Regions from separate parts of the Kitasatospora sp. NPDC001095 genome, predicted to be linked through region 3. Evidence: predicted binding sites of a transcription regulator. Region 3 holds the regulator's gene; each other region holds the start of a gene.

Region 1 (5,108 bases), on a different contig from region 3:
GCGACCTTCTCGCTCGCCGCGCGGATCGCGGCGGTGTCCTCGCCCTTGAGCTTCTCTCTCAGCTCCGTCAGAGCGGCCTCCACCTCGCTCTGCACGTCGGCCGGGACCTTGCCCTGGTTGTCCGTGAGGAACTTCTCGGTGGTGTAGGCGAGTTGCTCGCCCTGGTTGCGGGTCTCGGCGGCTTCCTTGCGGCGGCGGTCCTCCTCGGCGTGCTGCTCGGCCTCGCGGATCATGCGGTCGATGTCGTCCTTGGGCAGGGCGGAGCCGCCGGTGACGGTCATCTTCTGCTCCCTGCCGGTGCCGAGGTCCTTCGCGCCGACGTGCATGATGCCGTTGGCGTCGATGTCGAAGGTGACCTCGATCTGCGGCAGGCCGCGCGGGGCCGGGGCGATGCCGGCCAGCTCGAACATGCCGAGCTTCTTGTTGTACGCGGCGATCTCCCGCTCGCCCTGGTACACCTGCACGGTGACCGAGGGCTGGTTGTCCTCGGCGGTGGTGAAGACCTCCGAGCGCCGGGTCGGGATCGTGGTGTTGCGCTCGATCAGCTTGGTCATGATGCCGCCCTTGGTCTCGATGCCCAGCGACAGCGGGGTGACGTCCAGCAGCAGGACGTCCTTGACCTCGCCCTTGAGGACACCGGCCTGGAGCGAGGCGCCGATGGCGACGACCTCGTCAGGGTTGACGCCCTTGTGCGGGTCCTTGCCGGTGAGCTTCTTCACCAGGTCCGTGACGGCCGGCATCCGGGTGGAGCCGCCGACCAGGATCACGTGGTCGATGTCGGGGACCTCGATCTTGGCGTCCTTGACGGCCTGGTGGAACGGGCCCTCGCAGCGGTCCAGCAGGTCGGCGGTGAGCTGCTGGAACTGGGCGCGGGTGAGCTTCTCGTCCAGGTGCAGCGCGCCCTCGGCGGAGGCCGTGACGTAGGGCAGGTTGATCGTCGTCTCGGTGGCGGCGGACAGCTCGATCTTGGCCTTCTCGGCGGCCTCGCGGAGGCGCTGCACGGCCATCTTGTCCTTGGACAGGTCGATGCCGTAGCCGTTCTTGAACTGCTTGACCAGGTGGTCGATGATCCGCTGGTCCCAGTCGTCACCGCCGAGGTGGGTGTCGCCGGAGGTGGCCTTCACCTCCACCACGCCCTCGCCGATCTCCAGCAGCGACACGTCGAACGTGCCGCCGCCGAGGTCGAAGACCAGCACCGTCTGGTCGTTCTCCTTGTCCAGGCCGTACGCCAGGGCGGCGGAGGTCGGCTCGTTGATGATCCGCGCCACCTTCAGGCCCGCGATCTCGCCGGCCTCCTTGGTCGCGGTGCGCTGGGAGTCGTTGAAGTACGCGGGCACGGTGATCACCGCGTCCGTCACGTCCTCGCCCAGGTAGGACTCGGCGTCGCGCTTCAGCTTCTGCAGCACCCGCGCGGAGATCTCCTGCGCGGTGTAGCTCTTGCCGTCCACGTCCCCTTTCTCCGGGAAGTGCCAGCCGCTCTCGCCCATGTGCCGCTTCACCGAGCGCGCGGTGCGGTCAACGTTGGTGACGGCCTGCCGCTTGGCGACCTCGCCGACCAGCACCTCGCCGCCCTTGCCGAAGGCCACCACCGACGGGGTGGTGCGCGCGCCTTCGGCGTTCGTGACGACGGTCGGCTCGCCGCCCTCCAGCACGCAGACCACCGAGTTCGTCGTTCCCAGGTCGATACCGACTGCGCGTGCCATCACGGGCCTCCTCTCTTGCCATCCCTCCCGTCTTGCCTCACCGGGAGGAAGGAAACTTGAGCCTCATGACATCAAGGGTAAGTCGACGCCGTGGCTGGAGGAAATCTGTAACGTGGAAGTGAGGTTTCATTTCATCGAGCGGCGAGGTGAGGTCGCGGTGGTGGAGCTGCCCATTGATGACGCGGATGCCGCGCTGTACACGGTGGGGCAGGTTGCCGCGATGCTGCACGTCCGGGTGGCGTTCCTGAGGCGACTGGACGAGCTGGGCGCGGTGGTGCCCGTGCGCTCGGCAGGCGGCCAGCGGCGCTACTCGCGCCGGGAGATCAACCGCATTGCCGCACTGGTCAAGCTGATCGGCGAGGGACTGACCCTGGAAGGGGCGCGCCGGGTGCTCGATCTCCAGGCCCGAGTGGAGGAGCTGGAGGCCGACCTGGGGCGGACCCGCGGCCGGTGACGTCCGGCGCCCGCCGCCTGGACCCGCCCGCGCTGCTGGGTGGGGTTCAAGCGGCGGCGGCGAGGTCGGCGCGGCCGAACAGGAGCGCGTAGCCGCTGGGCAGGCAAGCGAGAAGGCGGTCGGTGAGCCTATCGCCGGCGAGATCGGCGAGGGCGGCCAGGACGGAGGAGGCATCCCAGCGGGCGCTGGTGAGGCTGATGTTCAGGGCTCGGGCGACGGCTTCGACGAAGGCGGGGGCGGCGACGGGTTCGGGCAGGGGGATCTGCGAGGCGAGGACGGCGCGGGCCCGCTCGGGCAGCGCGGCGGCCAGCTCGCAGCGTTCGTCGCCGGTGAGCTGGGAGCCGAGGACGGCCAGGACGGTGTCGAGGACTCGTTCCGCTTCCTCGTCGCTGGGGTGGCGGCCAAGGGTGCGGACCTGCTGGATCAGGCGGCGGTGCCGGGTCATGGCGGTGGCCTTCCGATACGGGCCGCCGCGGTGCACGCGGCGGCACGAAAGCGGTCAGGATCGGTGGTCGGGGGCGGGGCGGCCGAACAGGACGTCGTAGCCGGGCGGCAGCTGGAACAGCACGCGCTCCAACAATTCGTCGCCGGCGGCGTCGGCCACCGTGGACAGGACGGCTCCGATGTCCCACACGGCGGTCTTCTCGGTGGCGCCCTCGATCCAGGCGGCGGTGGCGCGTACGAACCGTTCGGGACTGAGCGGCTCGGCGGCCTGCAAGGGGTTCAGCAGGATCAGGGCGAAGGTCTCGGGCAGACGGGCCGCGAGCTTCGCGCGCACATCGCCGACCAGGTGGGCGCCGAGCAGGGCCAGCACGACGCGGGCCGCGCGATCGGCGTCCTGGGGTGTGTCGTACTCTCCGCGTTCCTGGACCTGGTCCAAGAAAGCTTCCCATCGAAGAGTCACCGCGATTCCTCCCTGTCGATTTCACCGAAGGCCCTCACCACGAACGGTGCCGGTCCGGGCGGCACGGGGCCGACTGCGGGAGTGTTCCGCGCCGTCCGCTCGGGGGGTGCGGGCGGCGCGGAACGGCAGAGGGACGCCGTCAGGCCTTGATCTCCTTGCGGCTTCCGCCGTGGCCGATGGCGATCTTGCGGGGCTTGGCCTTCTCGGCGACCGGGATCTTCAGGGTCAGCACGCCGGAGTCGTAGTCGGCGACGATCCCGTCGGGGTCGAGCGTGTCGGAGAGCATGACCTGCCGGGAGAAGACGCCGAGCGGACGCTCGGACAGCTCCCACTTCACGTCCTCGCCCTGGTGGCGGGGACGGCGTTCGGCCTTGACGGTCAGCATGTTCCGCTCGACATCGATGTCGATCGCATCGGGGGCCACCCCCGGCAGGTCGAAGCAGATCACGTACTCGTCGCCGGCGCGGTAGGCGTCCAGCGGCATCGGGGTCGGCCTCGACCAGGTCCCGGTCGTGCCGAAGAACTGCTGGGTCAGCCGGTCCAGCTCGCGGAACGGATCGGTGCGCATCAGCATCGCGAAACACCTCCACTGATCGATGGGTGCCAGTGCGCTTCACCTGAAACCGTTCTAACATGTCATCCATCCAATGACAAACCCTGATGTCGCCAAAGGAGTGACACCCATGAGAAAGCGGCCCCAAGAACCCGCCACCAGTGGCGGACCGTCGAGGGGCCCGGCGTCCTTCCTCGCCGCCGCCGCGGCGCTCGCCGCCATAGACGACGCCGTCCGCACCGCGCAGGACACCGAAGCCACGACCCCGCCCACCACCCAAACCGACCCCGAGCAGGCACTGGCCGCCCTGCTGCTGCTGCGCGAGCTGCGTACCGAACTCGCCGACTGGGAGGCCCCGCTGGTGGAGACCGCCCGCGCCGCCGGCGCCACCTGGGCCGACCTCGCCCGCCCCATGGGCGTCGCCAGCCGTCAGGCCGCCGAGAACCGCTACCTGCGCCTTGCGCCACCCGCCACCGGCACCCCGGGCACCACCGGGGCCAAACGCGTCAAGGCCGTACGCGACCGCCGCGCCGCGGAGCGCTCCGTCGCCGACTGGGCCCGCGCCAACGCCGCTGACCTGCGCCGGCTCGCCGCCCAGGTCGCCGCCCTGACCGACCTCGCCCCGGCGGCCCGCCCCGCCCTCGACCACCTCCACACCGCGCTCGGCGCCCCCGACGCCACCGAACTCCTCACACCCCTGGCCGCCGTCCGCCCCCACCTCGGCGCCCACCACTCCCAGATCGCCCACCGCCTCGACGACCTCGCCCAGCACACCGACCGACTGCGCCATGACAGCGACCACCGGCGCGCCTGACCCCCCGGCCGCCGCCGAAGAGCGCTGGCAGCGGCTCGAGGACCAGCTCGTGGCCGTCGGGCACCGGATGCGGACCGACGGCGACGCCGCCCTCGCCTCGCTGGACGCCTGCCTCGCACGCCTGGAAGCCATACGCGAAGCCCTCCACACATCCCTGGCACAGGTCGCACAGGACATCGCCGCGCAGACCGGGGCCGGCGCGGCGCATCACACCGCCGGATACTGAGGGGGGTCATGCCGACGGCAGTGGGGACACCCATAGCCCGTATACCCCCATTTCGGACATCTTGACAAGCGTTGGCCAAGGTTCTATCCAAGTCAATGAGGAGGTTTGCCGGGGTCGCCGGTCGCCCGGGAGGTGGTCCGCCATGACGGGATCGCGAGACCGACGCGATCACTACGCGGTGCTGGGAGTGGAACCCACGGCGTCCGCGCGGCAGGTCACCTCGGCCTATCGCACCCTGGTCCGGCTGCTGCACCCGGACACCCGCCCCGTCGAACCGGGATCGGCGGAGCGACTCGGCGCGGTGGTCGCCGCCTACGAGGTCCTGCACGATCCCGAGCTGCGAGCCGCCTACGACGCCGAACGCGAGACCGCCCGGCCCCACCCGGGGACCGCCCGCGCCTCGGCCCCTCCCCCGACCGCCGGCCGACGGGTGCCCGTACGAGTCGTCCGGAAA
Region 2 (5,108 bases), on a different contig from region 3:
AGATCTCGTCGACGAGCCACTCATTGGGGCCGAAGCCAGTGGAACTTGCCGAGCTGTTGGGGGTTTCAGGGGACTGTGGCGACACGGCGGCAACCGCCCTCTTCCGCTTCCTTTTGGGATGTTTGGACAGCGGGGATTAAGGCTACGCCCCTGACCAGTGATCGCGCAGTCCCCGAGGCCCAGGCGTCGCCCAGATCACAGTGTTGACCTGCACTTTGGCTGAAAAAGTGCGTTAGGAAGCCGCATCTGAGGGGAAGCGGTCGGCGCCGAACAGGGCCCATACCCGGACCAAACCGGACAAAAACTCGGTCGAATCCTTTAACGATCTTCGCATGCGTCTGTGTCGGATCTGTGACAAATGTCCCGACCGTCACCCTGGCGCTGCCCGGGCAGCCGGACCTCGATCCGGCAGCCGCGCGGGGACTCGGCCACCGCGATCCGCCCGCCGTGCAGGTCCACCGCCCAGCGGGCGATGGCCAGGCCCAGCCCGGTGCCGCCGTCCGCGCCCGGCCCGGCGGCGGTGGCGGTGCCGCTGCGGCCGAACCGCTCGAAGACCCGGGTGCGGTCGGCCGGCGGGATGCCGGGGCCCTCGTCCTCGACCTCCAGCAGCAGGCCGCCCGGCCCGCCCTCCGGTCTCGCCCGCACCGTCACGGTGCCGCCGGGCGGGGAGTGCTTGCAGGCGTTGTCGACCAGGTTGGCGACCACCTGGTGCAGCCGTTCGGGGTCCGCCACGCCGGTCAGGCCGGTCGGGCTGACCTCCAGGGCCAGCCGGACGTCCCCGCGCCGGGAGAAGGCGCCGCCGGCCGTCGCGCCGTCCACGGTGACCCCGCGCAGCACGCCGTCCAGGAACTCGCGCACCTCGAAGGGGCGGGCGTCCAGGTCGACCACGCCGTCGTCGATCTTCGAGAGGTCGAGCAGGTGGGTGACCAGCCGGCCGAGCCGCTCGGTCTGCTCCAGCGCCGCCTCCAGGGTGGCCGGATTGGGCTGGACGACGCCGTCCACCACGTTCTCCAGGACGGCGCGCAGCGCGGCGATCGGCGTGCGCAGCTCGTGCGAGACGTTGGCGACCAGCTCGCGGCGGTGCCGGTCGGCGGCCTGGAGGTCGGCGGCCATGGCGTTGAAGGCGGCCGCCAGCTCGCCGATCTCGTCGCGTGAGCTCGCCTCGACCCGGCGGCTGTAGTCGCCGGAGGCCATCGCGCGGGCGGCGGCCGTCATCTCGCGCAGGGGGGCGGTCAGCCCGTGCGCGAGGAACTGCATGAAGAGCAGCGAGGCGATCATGGAGAAGACCACGATGATCCGGATCTGGGTCTCGGACCGGATCGCCACGACCACCATCCCGGTGGCCAGGAACACGGAGACGATCACGAGCAGGGCGAGTTTGCCCTTGATCGAGCGGACCGGGTCGAGCGGCCGGATGTCGGCCCAGACCCGGCGGGCGGCGCGGGCGGCCAGGTTCTGCTGCCGCGTGCCGTCGGATTCCCCGTTGCGTTGCTGTGGAAAGGTCATTGTCCCCTGTGGTCCCGCGTTGTCCCCGCGTGGTGGCACGGCGTCGTCCGGACACGGGCCCCCCGGTGGCCCGTCGCCCGTGAGGCGAACGCTAGGAGAGCGGGGCCTCCAGCGCGTAGCCGACGCCGTGGACGGTGCGGATCCAGCTGGCGCCGATCTTCCGGCGCAGCGCCTTGACGTGGCTGTCGACGGTGCGGGTGCCGGAGGCGTCGGTCCAGTCCCAGACCTCGGCCAGCAGCTGCTCGCGGGTGAGCACGGCGCGCGGCTGGGCGGCCAGGCAGGCGAGCAGGTCGAACTCGGTCGGCGTCAGGTGGACGTCGCCCGAGGCCAGCCGGACCCGGCGCTGCACGTGGTCGATCTCCAGCTCGCCGAACCGCAGGCTGCCCAGGGCGGGCGTGCGGGCGGCCTGCTGGGCGCGCTCCACGCGGCGCAGCAGGACGTTGACGCGGGCGGCCAGTTCGCGCATCGAGAACGGCTTGGTCATGTAGTCGTCCGCGCCCACGCCGAGGCCGACCAGCAGGTCCGTCTCGTCGTCGCGGGCGGTCAGCATCAGGACGGGCACCGGGCGCTGGGCCTGGATCCGGCGGCACACCTCCAGCCCGTCGAAGCCGGGCAGCATGATGTCGAGGACGACCAGGTCCGGCTGCCAGGTGTGGAAGCCGTCGACCGCGCCGGGGCCGTCGTGGGCCACGGCGACCTTGAAGCCCTCGGCGCCCAGCCGGGCGGCGATCGACTCGGCGATCGTGGGCTCGTCCTCCACCACCAGTACTCTGCGCTGGCTGCTCACAGTGCCACCGGTGTGCTGGTTGTCCTGCTGGATTTCTGTCACGGTCACGCCACCGCCCCCAGGGCTGCGGGCCGGCCACCCGTGGGGATGGCGGGGCTCCGCTCGTAGTCTTGTTCCGTCGTGGACTGTGCCGGGTCCGCCGTCCCGCCGCGCGATCGGGAGACGGGGACGGATGGTCGGCCGCCCACTTCTCCCGCGCACTTCGCAGCGTACGGACAGCGGATGCTTCCCGGCAGGTGGACCGGACGTTTCCGGCCCGTGGGCCGGCTCTCGGGCCGCCCTCGGACCCACTGCACGAGTGGGCACGGGCCGATACCTTACCCGGCGAATTTTCTCTGCGTAACGGTACGTATGCAGTCCAGTTGACGCCGAGGCGCCGGTCAGAGGCCCTGCGCCTCCATCGAGGGGGAGAAGGTCTGGACCAATATCGGGAATCCGGCGGTCCGCCGCGGCGACGGTCTTCACGGGCTTTTCCCAGGTGTCTCCCAGAACCTCGACGTACCGTGGCCACGACAAGGCCCGACCGGGCGGAATCCGCGGCGCGCGCCGGTACGTTGGGCACCTGACGAGGAGTCGGTGGCTGCGGCGTGGAGCGGAGGCGGCATGGCGGGACTCGGGCGGGGCGCCGAGGGGTTCGGGGCCGCGCGGGCGCCGTACGGAATGCTCCGCCTGGGGCTGCGCGCCGGCGTCGTGGAATGGCTGATGGAACGGGTGCCGACACCCCGGAGAACGCCCTTCACCATCGGATACCTCGCCGTCGTGGGAGCCACCACGACCTTCGCCGGGCTCGCCGATCCTGAACTCGTCCAGCGTCTGCAGGAAGCCTCCAGTTCGGACGGGCACAACCTGCTCCAGCACCCTTTGCGCGCTCTTGTGCTGAGCGGATTCTGGGTGGCCGGCGAGGTGTGGATGCCGTACCTGTGGGGATTCGCCCTCACCCTCGCGCCGCTGGAGCGCAGGGTCGGTCCGGCCCGGGCGGCGGCGGTGTTCGCGGCCGGGCACGTCGCCGCGACGCTGCTCTCCCAGGGCGTGGTGATCACCGCGGTGGAGACCGGGCGGATGGCGCCCGAGGCGATGGACCACCTGGACATCGGGGTCAGCTACGGCGTGCTCGCCTGCCTGGGCGCGGTGGCAGGGCTGCTCTCCTGGCGCGGGCGGCTGCTGGCGCTGGGCGGTGCCGGGCTGATGATCGCCGAGCAGATCGCCTCCGACCGGGACGTGGTCACCGGGGTGGGGCACCCGGCCGCGGTGCTGACCGGGGTCGCGCTGTGGCGCTGGCTGCGCCGGGTCGAGCGGCGCCCGTCCAGGCCGCGTCCGGTCGCCGCGACGGCCTCCGGCGGTGCGCCGGCCCGGGTGCGGGCAGTGCGTTGACGCCGTCGCCCGGTCGGGGTTCACCCGGGGTCGGGCGCTCGGCTGTCAGGGCTTCCCCAGGAGCCCTCGGCCTCCTTTTGACGCGGTCACGGGAAGGGCCTTCCGCACCGAATCCCGTTCGCTCGCGGCGAACAGGCCGTCGGGAACATCCGGCGACCGCCAGGCCTTAGTCAGGTCGACTCAAGTTCGCTGACTGGGGAGAGATCATGGCATCGACGTCCACACCGCTCACCCTGCCCGTGCTGCCGCTCGACGACGAGGTCGTCCTGCCGGGCATGGTGGTCCCGCTGGACCTGAAGGACACCGAGGTGCGCGCCGCGGTCGAGGCCGCCCGGGCCGCCGCCACCGGCAAGCCGCAGGTCCTGCTGGTCCCGCGGGTGGACGGCTCGTACGCGGCGGTCGGCACGCTGGCCACCGTGGAGCAGGTCGGCCGGCTGGCCGACGGCCCCAACACGTTGTTGCAGTCGGCCGCGCTGGTGCGCGCCGTGCGCCGGCTCCGGATCGGGGTCGGCACCACGGGCCCCGGCGCCGCCCTCTGGGTGGAGACCACGCCGTTCCGGGAGTCCTCGGTGGGCACCCCGGTGGCCGGCCGGACCGCCGAGCTGGTCAGGGAGTACAAGGCGCTGTCCACCCAGTGGCTGCGCAAGCGCGGCGCCTGGCAGATCGTCGACCGGGTCGACCGGATCGAGGGCGTCGGCGAGCTCGCCGACAACATCGGCTACGCGCCCTTCGCCACCGCCGAGCAGAAGCTCAAGGTGCTGCTGGAGGCCGACCAGGTCGCCCGTCTGGAGTACGCGCTCACCCTGCTGCGCGACCACCTCGCCGAGGAGGAGGTCAACGACACCATCCGCAAGGACGTCGAGGAGGGCGTGGCCAAGCAGCAGAAGGAGTTCCTGCTCCGCCGCCAGCTGGAGGCCGTCCGCAAGGAACTGGCCGAGCTGAACGGCGAGGCCGCCGACGAGGAGGGCGACTACCGCGCCCGGGTCGAGGCCGCCGACCTCCCCGAGAAGGTCCGCGAGGCCGCGCTCAAGGAGGTCGACAAGCTGGAGCGCGCCTCCGACCAGTCACCCGAGGGCTCCTGGATCCGCACCTGGCTGGACACCGTCCTGGAGCTGCCCTGGAACGAGCGCACCGAGGACGCGTACGACATCGCCGGCGCCCGCGCGGTGCTGGACGCCGACCACGCCGGCCTGGCCGACGTGAAGGACCGGATCGTCGAGTACCTGGCCGTCCGCAAGCGCCGGGCCGACCAGGGGCTCGGGCCGGTCGGCGGCATCAAGGACGTTCGGGGCGAAGCCGTTCCCAAGAAGGGCGGCGGTGGGCGGCGGGCGGGAGGAGGCGCGGTGCTGGCCCTGGTCGGCCCGCCCGGCGTCGGCAAGACCTCGCTCGGCGAGTCGGTGGCCCGCGCCATGGGCCGCTCCTTCGTCCGGGTCGCGCTCGGCGG
Region 3 (5,108 bases):
CTCGCTGCTCCGCCGCGGCTGCGCGCTGCGTACCGTCTACCAGTCGGTCACCCTCGCCGACCCCGCCGTGCGGAGCCAGGTGGCCCTGCGCACCGGACAGGGCGCCCAGGTCCGGGTCCTCGCCGAACCGTACGAGCGGGTGCTGGTCTTCGACCGGGTGGTGGCCGTCATCCCCGCCGCCGAGGACCGCAGCCGGGCCGTCTTCCTCACCGACCCCACCACCGTCGCCTTCCTGGTGGCCCAGTTCGAACGCGACTGGGCCCGCGCCACCCCCGCCGACGGCCACCTCGATCCGCCGTCCGTCACCACCGTCCGGATCGGCCGGCTGCTCGCCCGCGGCCTCACCCAGCGGGCCGTCGCCACCCGGCTGGGCGTCAGCGAGCGCACCGTCGCCGCCCACATCTCCCGGCTGCGCGACCGCTACGGCGCCCGCACCCTCTTCCACCTCGGCTGGCAGCTGCGGGGCGAGCACCGTGACTGACCCCGCCGCCACCGCGCTCCGCGCCGCCCACCTTCCGGATCCGCCGGAGGGCCGCGTCCGGGCCCACGACGCGGCGACGGCCACGGAAGCGGGCCCGCGGATCCGGGTCCCCGGCGCCGGCTCCGGCCGGACGCCGGTGCTCGACCGCGCCGTCGCCGTGATCCCGGCGACCCCGGACGACGGGGTCGCCGCCATGGTGGAGGATCCGGCGGCGGTCACGTACCTGCTGGGCGTCTTCGAGCGGCGCCGGCGGCAGGCCCAAGTCGTGGACCGGGTCGCGCTGTTCGACGGTGCGAGGGGGCCCGCCAGCCACGAGGAGGCCGGACGGCCGCGCGCTCGGGGGCTCACGCAGCGGGCGATCGCCGGCCGGACGGGGCTGGGCGGGCGCACCGTCGCCGGTCACCTCGCCCGGCTGCGTGAGCCGTACGACGCGGAGGCGCCGTTGCGACCGGGCCGGCGGACACGGGCAGCCGGGCCGGGACGTGACGGTCGCTCAGCCGGTGGCGGCGCCGGTCGGCCAGTAGCCGGGGACCGGGGGCTGCTGCCGGGGGACGTTGAACTGCTCGCCGGGGGCGGTCCAGAAGCCCTCGCGCAGGGAGAGCGCCATGCCCGCCCAGTCGAGTGCGGTCTCGACCGTGTGGTTGAGGGCCTCCTGCGACCAGGTGTCGTCGAAGACCAGCGGCAGGACGGGGGCGACCTGCTCGATGGTGGCGATCAGCGGGTTGTGGGTGATGGCCTCGTCGACCAGGAGGACGATGGGCTTGCGCAGCGCCGACGCCCAGCCGAGCTCCAGGCTCACGCCGGCCGAGAGGGGGGCCCCGACGTAGGCGAACACGAGGTCGGCGGACTGGAGGGCGCGGAAGTCGGAGGGGACGCGGGGCTCCGGCGCGCGGCCGGAGACGGTCCAGGCGTCACTGTGGTGCGCGCTGTACACGGCGGCGCCGCTGCGCAGCAGGGTGGTGCGGAGCGTCGTCAGCCGCGTCCGGCTGGCGAGCGTCACCACACTGTCGGCCGGCCCGGTCAGTCGCATCAGGGGGGCGGCCAGGAACACACGTGCACGCCGACCCTCAGGGGCCTGGCTGTCGTGGTGACGCAGGTAGGGCTCGGTCATGTCGACTCCGGGGAAAGGCCGACCGGGTGGTGATGTGGTGCCGGCGGGCGCTGAGGACAGTGGTTTTTGAGTCTGCGAGCGGAAGAGATCCGGCAGATATTTGACGGTACAGCGGCAAGTTCGCTATCTGTGCTGGACCATTGGGAGCGAACTGATCGTCTATCAGCGCGCGCGGCCGCGTCCAGCGTCCCGCCCTGTCATCTGGATGCCTGGCAGAGAGATGACGCTCCGGCCGGGGGGAGTGGGGATGGCACTCTCGCGGAAGGTGCGGCATCATGTGGACGCCAGTGCTATTGATTCGGTCCTAGGTGTTCGAGAGTTTGGAGGGTGGGTCCGTGTCTCTGCGTCGACTCGTCTGCAAGGCTGCGCTTCCGATCCTCATCGGCATGGCGGTTCTGACCGGAGTCTCCTTCCCGTCCGACGGCGGGCACGCGGCTGTGAGCACCAGTGCGCTGGCGGCTGTCGCCGACGACCTGCACTGGGGCTGAAATCCGGTTCCACGGCTCGATCGGGACGGGGCGGGCGTGAAGGCTGAGCCTTTCGCGCCGGGTGGGGCGGGATTCGGCGGCCGCCCTCAGCCCAGTTCCGGTCTCGTCGACCGGCCGAGCGCGTAGCCCAGCTGGAAGAGGGAGTCGACGTGGTACTCCTCCCTCAGTTCCGCGATGTGGCGCGCCAGGGTGCGCTCACTGATGCCCAGCCGTCGTGCGATGACCCGGTGGTTCGTCCCGGCGAGCATCAGGTCGATGATCGTCTGGCGCAGTCTGGAGACGACTTGTTGGGGGACGGAACGGTCCCCGTCGAATTCCAGGGCCCGGTTCCAACTCCGCTCGAAGACCTCCTCGATGAGGAAGCTGACGATGGCCGGATCGTGGATGAACGCCGCCAGGTCGTCGTCCACCACCGGAATCACGGCCAGCTTGCGGTCCACGATGATCAGCCGGGCGTACGGCTCGTCCAGGGTGCGGAACTGCCACCCTTCCTCGGTCAGCTTCGCGACGTAGTCCCGGGTCGCCTGGTGGTAGCGGGTGCTCGCGTTGTAAATGGTGCGCATCGACGCGCCGTGGCGGAGAATCTCCAGGTCGCGCGCCAGGAAAGACGTCAGCATTTCCGCCGGGCGGGGTCCGCCGGGCTGCATCGACAGGCCTTCCGTGACTCCCGCGGCGGCCGACTGCTGAAGTCTCTGATTTATCCGCGCTTTCCCGTGGATGTATTCGATGGCCCCACCCGTCGTGTCGGGGGCGTGAAATGCCTCGGCGAGTTCGCTGAGGTCGCCGGGCAGCGATACCGCTCTGGAGAGCAGATCGAGGGCCTGACGCTGCCAGGTGGAACTCAGACTGTCGGCGAGTTGGGCCGGATCGACCGCGAGCAAAGCGCCCGGATCGTCGCTGTCGGGTATGAGCAGTCCGAGTTTCAACAATTCATCGAGGGCCGGGACACTGGTGGCCGGACACGCGCTCCGGAAGAGACGACCGTTCTCGTTGACGGCCTGCAGGTAGAGCTTTCGGGCGTCCTCGGACAGGACGCGCGATCCGCTGAATGCAGCCCCCGCGTGCTCTCGCCCACTCATCTCGGCTCCTAGTGTTGACCGGGAAGTAGTCAACGCGACTGTCGTCTTCTGTGGCAAGAATCCTAGGTGGCGCTGACCGGGTGCCTTGCCGCCCGCAGATCGACCGTGCCGGCCCGATAGAGCACTCTCTCACCAACACCGAGCCGCCGGCACCCCCCGAGAGGAGGGGCCGGCGGCTCGGTGGATCCGTCAGGTCAGCGCTTGGGACGCCAGACGACGAGCGCGCTGGACTGCGGGGTGGGGGGCTGGTACGGGACGAGGTCGCGGCGGTAGGACGCGTGGACGGCGGCCTCGCGCTGCTGGAGGGCGGCGGCGGCGCCTTCCAGCGAGTCGACCAGCTCCGCGACGCGGGACCGGAGGGCGGTGACCTGGTTCTCCAGCTCGATGATCCGCTTGATCCCCGCCAGGTTGATGCCCTCGTCCTGGGAGAGCCGCTGGACCTCGCGCAGCTGCTGGATGTCGCGCGCGGAGTAGCGGCGGCCCCGGCCGGCGGTGCGGTCGGGGCAGACCAGGCCGAGGCGGTCGTACTGGCGCAGGGTCTGCGGGTGCAGACCGGACAGTTCGGCGGCCACGGAGATGACGTACACCGGGGTGTCCTCGGTGAGCACGTACGTCGGCGGGGCCGCGGCGGCCCGGCGGGTGCGGCGGGCGCCGGCGCCGGGCAGGCCCTCGCCGAGGCCGGAGCCGATCGGGGTGTCGGGGTCGATCGGGTTCATCGGGGACATCTGGTCGTCACGCTCCCTTCGCCGCCCTGAACAGGTCGGCTCGCGGATCGTCGGAGGCGGTGGCCTCGCGGTACTGCTCCAGGGCGCTCAGCGCGTCGCCGGTGACGTGCTGCGGCACCACGACCTCGACGGTGACGAGGAGGTCGCCGCGGGTGCCGTCCTTGCGGGTGGCGCCCTTGCCGCGGGCGCGCATGGTGAGGCCGTTGGCGCTGCCCGGGGGCAGCTTGAGCTTCACGGCCGGGCCGTTCAGCGTGGGCACCTCGATGGTCGCGCCGAGCGCCGCCTCGGGGAAGGCGACGGGGACGGTGACGGTGAGGTTGTCGCCCTTGCGGCCGAACACCGGGTGCGGGTCGACGTGCACGGTGACGTAGAGGTCGCCGGGCTGCCCGCCGCGCTCGCCCTGGGCGCCCTTGCCCTTGAGCCGGATGCGCTGGTCGGCCTGGACGCCGGCCGGGATCCGGACCTGCATGGTGCGGGCCGAGCTGGCGCGGCCGCTGCCGTGGCAGTCGGGGCACGGGTCGTCGACGATCATGCCCCGGCCGCGGCAGTCCTTGCACGGCTCGGAGAGCGCGAAGGCGCCCTGGCCGCGGCTGACGGTGCCCGCGCCGACGCAGGTCGGACAGACCCGCGGGGTGGTGCCGGCCTTGGCCCCGGTGCCGTTGCAGCCGCGGCAGGGGGCCTGGCTGGTCATCCGCAGCGGGACGGTCGCGCCGTCCACCGCCTCCTCGAAGGAGAGCGTCACCTCGGTCTCGACGTCGGCGCCGCGCCGGGGCTGGGCCTGGCGGGTGCCGCCGCGGTTGAAGAGGCCGCCGAAGACGTCCCCGAGGCCGCCGCCGCCACCGCCGCCGCCCTGGCTGCCGCTGAAGAGGTCGCCGAAGTCGAAGCTGTAGCTGCCCGTGCCGCCGGGGCCGCCGGCCCGGAAGCCGCCGTTGGCGAAGAGGGTGCGGGCCTCGTCGTACTCCTTGCGGCGCTTCTCGTCGGAGAGGACGTCGTACGCCTCGGAGATGTCCTTGAACCGCTCCTCGGACTTGGCGTCACCCTTGTTGGCGTCGGGGTGGAACTCGCGCGCGAGCTTGCGGTAGGTCTTCTTGATCTCGGTAGCGGTGGCGTCCTTGGGCACGCCGAGGACCTTGTAGTAGTCCTTCTCGACAAAGTCCTTGCCACTCATGCGTCCACCTCGCTGCGCTCGGCAGCCGCTGAGCGGTTCACGCGCCTCTCGATTGT

Evidence for each region. Region 3 encodes HspR, which represses chaperone genes until heat shock. Its sites were predicted from a motif close to TTGAGNNNNNNNNNCTCAA; they were not measured.
Region 1: dnaK (molecular chaperone DnaK) is a predicted target of HspR. The motif match lies at 1,760-1,778, and genes of this name have one in related genera.
Region 2: lon (endopeptidase La) is a predicted target of HspR. The motif match lies at 3,830-3,848, and genes of this name have one in related genera.

Annotation. Positions count from the first base shown of each region.
Region 1 covers NZ_JBSFKQ010000022.1:36,934-42,041, reverse strand. Annotated here, with positions in the region: gene dnaK (molecular chaperone DnaK) at 1-1,703, opposite strand, end outside; gene ACWDBB_RS19775 (helix-turn-helix domain-containing protein) at 1,816-2,157, shown strand; gene ACWDBB_RS19770 (DUF2267 domain-containing protein) at 2,204-2,602, opposite strand; gene ACWDBB_RS19765 (DUF2267 domain-containing protein) at 2,657-3,061, opposite strand; gene ACWDBB_RS19760 (Hsp20/alpha crystallin family protein) at 3,201-3,635, opposite strand; gene ACWDBB_RS19755 (hypothetical protein) at 3,745-4,428, shown strand; gene ACWDBB_RS19750 (hypothetical protein) at 4,403-4,654, shown strand; gene ACWDBB_RS19745 (J domain-containing protein) at 4,797-5,108, shown strand, end outside.
Region 2 covers NZ_JBSFKQ010000032.1:4,251-9,358, forward strand. Annotated here, with positions in the region: gene ACWDBB_RS23930 (multifunctional oxoglutarate decarboxylase/oxoglutarate dehydrogenase thiamine pyrophosphate-binding subunit/dihydrolipoyllysine-residue succinyltransferase subunit) at 1-85, opposite strand, end outside; gene ACWDBB_RS23935 (sensor histidine kinase) at 319-1,506, opposite strand; gene ACWDBB_RS23940 (response regulator transcription factor) at 1,598-2,335, opposite strand; gene ACWDBB_RS23945 (rhomboid-like protein) at 2,897-3,664, shown strand; gene lon (endopeptidase La) at 3,871-5,108, shown strand, end outside.
Region 3 covers NZ_JBSFKQ010000002.1:65,741-70,848, reverse strand. Annotated here, with positions in the region: gene ACWDBB_RS02195 (LuxR C-terminal-related transcriptional regulator) at 1-481, shown strand, start outside; gene ACWDBB_RS02190 (hypothetical protein) at 975-1,592, opposite strand; gene ACWDBB_RS02185 (hypothetical protein) at 2,167-3,159, opposite strand; gene ACWDBB_RS02180 (heat shock protein transcriptional repressor HspR) at 3,354-3,884, opposite strand; gene dnaJ (molecular chaperone DnaJ) at 3,892-5,052, opposite strand.